One region of the Kocuria arenosa genome, then DNA from elsewhere that is predicted to be linked to it. Evidence: riboswitches for the same ligand, from Rfam matches in the RefSeq annotation. Region 1 holds a riboswitch; the other holds the start of a gene.
What was found. A riboswitch is a leader RNA that binds a small molecule or an ion and turns the genes downstream of it on or off. The one in region 1 is predicted to bind S-adenosylmethionine.
Positions count from the first base shown of each region.

Region 1 (3,184 bases):
GCGGCCCGGCGTTGGTTGGGGGTGAGCCGGCAGTGCGTCATGGTCGCCGGGTGGCTGACCAGGGAGCGCACGTCCCCGATGTTGGCCACGAGCTGGAACAGCTCCAGAGCGTCAATGAACGGGCCGATGGCCTCGGGGCCGGCGGCCAGGTCGAAGGAAAACACCGAGCCGGTGCCGTGCGGGAAGTCCCTCTCGGCGAGGGCGGCGCTGGGGTGTCCGGGGATCGCCGGGTGGTGGACGCGCCCGACGGTGGGGTGCCGGGCCAAGTGCTCGGCGACCGTTCGCGCGGTCTCCTCCTGCCGGGCGATGCGGACGGCGAGGGTCTCCAGGCCCTGGATGAACTGGGCGGCGCTGGCCGGGGCGAGGGAGGGGCCGAGGTCGTGCAGGAACTTGCTGCGCGCCAGCGCCAGGTAGGCGCCGCGGCCGTGCCGGTCGATGAGTGCCTGTCCGCCGTAGCGGGCCTTGGGCCGGGTCAGTTGGGGCCACCGCTCCGGGGCTGCGCCGTAGTCGAAGGTGCCGCCGTCCACGATCGCCCCGCCGAGGACGGCCCCGTGCCCGCCGATGAACTTCGTGGCGGAGTGCACCACCACGTCGGCACCATGTTCCAGTGGCCGGTACAGGACCGGCGTCGCCAAGGTGCTGTCCACCACGACCGGGACCCCGGAGGCGTGGGCGATGTCCGCCAGCGCCGGCAGGTCCGGCACGGTGGCCAGCGGGTTGGTGATGGACTCCAGGAAGAACGCGCGGGTGTCCGGCCGGATCGCCGCGCCCCAGGCCTGCGGGTCGGCCGGGTCGGCGAAAGTGACCTCGATGCCGAAGTCGGCGAAGGTGTCCGTCAGCAGGTCCACCGTCCCGCCGTAGAGCTGGCTGGAGGCGACCAAGTGCTTGCCGCCGTGGAGCAGGGTCAGCAGGGACAGCGCGACGGCGGCTTGTCCCGTGGCGGTGCCGATGGCCCCGATCCCGCCCTCCAGGGCCGCCAGTCGGTTCTCGAACACGGCGACCGTGGGGTTGCCCGTGCGGCTGTAGGTGAACCCGGGGGTCTCCAGCCGGAACATCGAGGCGGCCGTGGCGTGATCGGGGAAGCGGTAGGCCGCCGTCTGGTGGATGGGCACGGCCACCGGCCAGTAGGGGGCCTCGGGCTCGTAGCCGGCGTGGACCTGTTGGGTGGCGTGGTGATTCATTCGATCCTCCATCGGTCCTGGCGGTAGCACCGTGCCCGCCGGTCCCGGTGTCCCAGGGTCGGCTGACTGGTTGCTGCGGCGTCGTCGAGCCAGATCTCTCGGCCGCTCTGGATGGTGTGGTGCGCTCATCCCACTCGATGGACGGCTCTATAGTCCAACGGACGGTGGGGTCGGTTGTCACAAAACCACACGTCGGGACATCTTCGGGCCGGGCGGTCGCGCTCGGCCGACGTCGGGCCGGGTTTGTGACAGGTTGTGACGGCCGGCCGCCCGGCCCTCATCGTGGGCTCAGTGATGTCCCGGCGGAAGACCAGGGCGTCGTCGAGGGCGTTGTGCGCGGAGAAGATGACGCCCGCCTGGGGGTGGCGTCATCAACGGCGTGGTGAACGGCGTCAATTGGATCCCGGGAGCCGTGCACGGAGCCATCGGATTCGTCCTCCACCACCACAGGAGGGCTCTCCCCGGCCCCGCTCTTCGACCGTGGCAACCCGCGGCGTATGACCAACCCCTATCGCACTTCGTGAGCCTGGTAGGTGTGGTTCGGCTCGGCCGTGGCCCTCAGGATTTGGGCCTCAGTGTTTCCGGTCGGTGCTGATCGCCAGGGCCACGGCGGTGGCCGCCAGGGCGAGTGCGGCTACCAGGGCTGCCGGCCAGGTGGCGGGATGAAGCAGTACGGTGGCGGGTGCCGCGAGCAGGGCGGGCACCAGGATGAGCCCCCGGCTGTAGCCGATCAGCTGGGCTACGGGCACCGGTCCCAGGGGGGTGTCGATCGGGGGCTGGGTGTGGTCCGGTTCCGGGGCCAGAGCCCGGTAGAGGCCGACCGCGCCGATACCGGTCCCGACCACGGCACCGAGAAGCATCAGCTCTCCCCAGCTGGTGCCGGCCGCGAGCCCGGCCAGCAGTGCCACCGCGGCCAGGACCGCGGCGTTGAGCGCGCACGGGACCACCAGGTGCATCAGGGCGGCTGCGGTGGGGGCGATCGGGAGGTTCCGTTCGGCGGCGGCCCCGGCGCGCAGATCGGCCAGATAGGCCGTGCCGCGGCCCAGGCCCCGGTAGCCCACCAGCAGCAGCGCAGCCCAGCCGGCGAGCACCATGGTGTGGGCGAAGGCGTCCAGCAGCACCACGGTCAGCCCGAGGTCCACGGCCAGCCCGGCCCGCCACCGGCTGGTCCGCAGGGCGGTGAGCGAGGCGAACAGCACCACCGTGCGCGGCCCGGACACCCAGCCCGGTGTGCTCCCCGGCAGTCCCCGCACCCCGGTCACCGTGGCCGGGGCCAAGGCGGCGGTCAGGTCCTGGGCCGACAGCAGGGACACGGCGTTGCTCAGGTGCCGGGTCCGCGCCCCGGCCGCCCGCAGCTGCACCCCGTCCAGGGTCCGGGCCCGCCGCAGCGCCCAGACCCAGAACAGCCCGGCCACCACCGCCAGTGCGCCTGCGACTGCCCCGGCCCACAGGGGCGGCACGACATCCCAGCGGCCGGTGGCCCCGTCCCGGGTCCCGGACAGCACGACCAGGACAGCCCCCAGGGCCAGGAACCAGCCCGCCCAGGGGCGGGACCGCGGCGGCGTTCGCGCCCCGCCGGCGGTCTGGGCCCAGACCGCGACCCCGACGGCGCTGACCCCCAGGCCGGCCCAGCACACCAGCTGCGCTACCGCTTCCCACCACGGCATACCCCACCCGGCCGTCAGCCCGGTGCCCCGCAGCAGCAGCAGGCCGGTGCCACCGAACAGCGCCCCGGCCGCAGCCGCCACCCACAGCATCCGGCGCACACTGCGGATCGGTTCCTGCGCCCCGGCCCCGGGCAGCGGCAACACCCATACCGCCCGCTCCGGGGACACCCCCACCGGTCCCAGCCCGCGCAACAGGTCCACGGCACCGACCCAGGCCACCCCGAGCAGCACGGCGACTCCGAGCACCGGCGCCCCGGCGCCTACCCAGGCGGCCGCCGGGCGGTGCAGCATCCCGCCGGGGGAACCGGCGGCCACCAGATCCGCCAACGAGGCCCC
Region 1 is NZ_JBHZTA010000004.1:120,665-123,848, forward strand. Features, by position in the region: gene ACFYE3_RS08910 (O-acetylhomoserine aminocarboxypropyltransferase/cysteine synthase family protein) at 1-1,181, opposite strand, end outside; SAM riboswitch class I at 1,187-1,299, opposite strand; gene ACFYE3_RS08915 (hypothetical protein) at 1,754-3,184, opposite strand, start outside.

Region 2 (3,184 bases), on a different contig from region 1:
CTCTCCGCGGCGCGCCTCTCGACCTCGGGCGCGCCGGGGCGGGCCCGCCCGCTCGCCACGTGGGTGTCCCCGGTGAGGGCGTGCTCGACGAGGACCGCGTTGGAGCCGTCCGGGGCGAGCGTCCCCCACGTCTCGTAGGCGATCCGGACGTCGGGCAGCCGGAAGCCCGACTCGAGCTCCAGCTCGCCGATCCCGGTCACCCGCGGCACGCCGTCCTCGCGGACGGCGGTCCCGGCGTCGGCGCCTCCCACGACCGTCACGGTCACTCCTGTCCTCCCTGCGCGGCCGCGGCCGCGGCGAAGCCGTGCTCCAGGTCCGCCAGGATGTCGTCGATGTTCTCCAGACCCACGGACAGGCGCACGAAGCCGGGCTCCACGCCGGCGGCCAGCTGCTCCTCGGGCAGGAGCTGGCTGTGCGTGGTGGACGCCGGGTGGATCACGAGGGAGCGGACGTCGCCGATGTTCGCGACGTTCGAGTGCAGGGTCAGGGCGTCGACGAAGGCGGCTCCGGCCTCCCGGCCGCCGTCGAGGACGAAGCCCAGGATGGACCCGGCGCCCCGGGGCGCGTACTTCTGCGCCCGCTCGTGCCACGGGGAGGACTCCAGCCCGGCCCAGGACACCGAGCGCACGTCCTGGCGCGCCTCGAGCCAGCGGGCCACCTTCCCGGCGTTGTCCACGTGCCGCTCCATCCGCAGGGACAGCGTCTCGATGCCCTGCTCGATGAGGAACGCGTTGAACGGGGAGATCGCCGAGCCGAGGTCGCGCAGCAGCTGCACCCGGGCCTTGAGGATGTAGGACAGGTTGACGCCGAAGGGGCCGTCCGCGCCCAGGGCCTCGGCGTAGACGAGTCCGCCGTAGGACTCGTCCGGCTGGTTGAAGCCGGGGAAGCGCTCCGGGTAGTGGCCGAAGTCGAAGTTCCCGGAGTCCACGATCACGCCGCCGATGGCCGTGCCGTGCCCGCCCAGGAACTTGGTGGCAGAGTGCACCACGACGTCCGCGCCCCAGCGGAAGGGCTGGATGAGGTAGGGGGTCGCCACGGTGTTGTCCACGATGAGCGGCACCTCGTGGTCGTGGGCGATCCCGGAGACCGTCTCGATGTCGAGCACGTCGTTGCGCGGGTTCGGGATCGTCTCGGCGAAGAAGGCCTTCGTGTTCGGGCGGACCGCTTGCCGCCAGGCCTCGGGGTCGTCGGGGTCCGCCACGAAGGTGGTCTCGATGCCGAGCTTGGGCAGCGTGAACTTGAAGAGGTTGTAGGTCCCGCCGTACAGGCTGGGGCTGGCCACGATGTGGTCGCCCGCGCCGGCGACGTTGAGCACCGCGAACGTCGTCGCCGACTGCCCCGCACTGAGCATGAGGGCGCCCACCCCGCCCTCCAGGGCGGCGATCCGGTTCTCCACGACCTCCGTGGTCGGGTTGCCGATCCGCGTGTAGATCGGGCCGAGCTCGGCGAGCGCGAAGCGGTCGGCCGCGGCCTGGGCGTCGGGGAAGACGAAGGACGTGGTCTGGTGGATCGGCAGGGCGCGGGAGCCGGTGACCGGGTCGGGGCTCTGCCCCGCGTGGATCTGCCGGGTCTCGAAGGCCCAGCCCCCGGGGTTCTCGGGGGTGGGCCGTCCGGTCGCGGCCTCGCCGGTGCGGGGGACGGAGACGTCGGTGCTGGAAGCGGGGAGATCGGACATGCCGTGGGACTCCTTGCGGAGGTCAGGGGTCCCGTCCCGGTCGAGTCGGTGCGGCCGGGAACGGCCGGGCGCCGGGGACCCGCGCTTGCTCGCTCGCCGGTCGCGAGGAGCCTGGTCTTCACCCAGGGCACCCCACCGCGGTGGAGGGTTGCCGGCCAGCTAGCTGGGGCTTGGACGCTGGCGCTCATGACCTGGACAGCATTCTCCGGATCAGGGCGTCACGGCGTCAAGCCGGACCCGGGCGTGACACCCGGCACGGGGCGTCGCCCGCACGACGCCCGGCGCGTCGCGGACCGATTTGGAGACCAAACTCACAGGGTGCACGATGTGCCCATGAGAGTCGACCACGTGTCCTACGCCTGCCGCCCGGAGGGCCTGGCGGCCACCACCGAGCGCATCGCGGACCAGCTCGGGATCGAGCCGGTCAAGGGCGGGGTGCACCCCCGTTTCGGCACCCGCAACATGATCCTGCCGCTGACGAACCACCAGTACGTGGAGGTCGTCGAGGTCCTCCAGCACCCGGCGGCGGAGAAGGCGCCCTTCGGCCAGGCCGTGCGCGCCCGGTCCGAGGCCGGCGGCGGCTGGCTGGGCTGGGTCGTGGAGGTCGAGGACCTCACTCCCTTCGAGCGGCGCCTCGGGCGCCACTCCGTGCCGGGCCAGCGGGTGTTCCCGGACGGCCGGTGCCTGGAGTGGCACCAGATCGGCGTGAAGGGCCTGATCGCGGACCCGCAGCTGCCGTTCATGATCCACTTCGACTCCGACCCGGAGATGCACCCGTCCCAGGCGCGGATCACGGACGTGGGGCTCGCGGGGATGACCATCGCCGGGGCCCCGGAACGGGTCGCCGAGTGGCTGGGCGCCCCCGTCGAGACCGCGCTCGAGGACCTCGAGGTCGACTGGCGCTATCCGGACGGCACCCCGGGGGTGCTCTCCGTCACGTTCAGCACCCCGGACGGCCCCGTCACCATCTGAGATCGGACGACCCCACCGGGCCGCTCCGCTCGCGGCCTCCGGGCTCGCAGCAGCCGCGGCTGCTCGTCGTGGTCATGGCCGCGGTCGGCGACCAGCCGTCGGGGCACTCGACGGGCCCGGCCACGATCGACGTCGGCCGGGGCCGATGTGACTCCCCCCGGGCGCGCTCTGGAGCCCCGTGGAACAAGTGCCTCCTCGGGGAGGTCCTGTGACCCGGCAACGATGTCACAAAACGTGTCGAACCGTCATGGTGCTGATGGTCCCTGGGGCCCCCGGCGGCGCCCGCGGGGCCTGCCTGTCGCGCCCCTCGGGGAAGGGCTGCTGCGGTGGCCGGCAGTTGTTCCCGCGGCTCCAGAATCCCGTGTGACCTGCAGGAACGCGACTGACTTACTGGTCAGCAGCCAGGGGGCACTCCTGGGCGCAGGCCGCGGAACCCCCGGCCCGTCCCGTCCCGCCCCCGGAGGAACGAGGTCCGACGGGACAGAGATTTGTTGCCATTGCTCCTGGTCGGACTCTTGAACGCGCCGCTAACCCCCT
Region 2 is NZ_JBHZTA010000006.1:122,057-125,240, forward strand. Features, by position in the region: gene metX (homoserine O-acetyltransferase MetX) at 1-266, opposite strand, end outside; gene ACFYE3_RS11830 (bifunctional o-acetylhomoserine/o-acetylserine sulfhydrylase) at 263-1,675, opposite strand; SAM riboswitch class IV at 1,752-1,867, opposite strand; gene ACFYE3_RS11835 (VOC family protein) at 2,009-2,647, shown strand.
Region 2: it holds a riboswitch for S-adenosylmethionine, as region 1 does, so the genes downstream of both, ACFYE3_RS11830 (bifunctional o-acetylhomoserine/o-acetylserine sulfhydrylase) here and ACFYE3_RS08910 (O-acetylhomoserine aminocarboxypropyltransferase/cysteine synthase family protein) in region 1, are expected to answer to the same signal.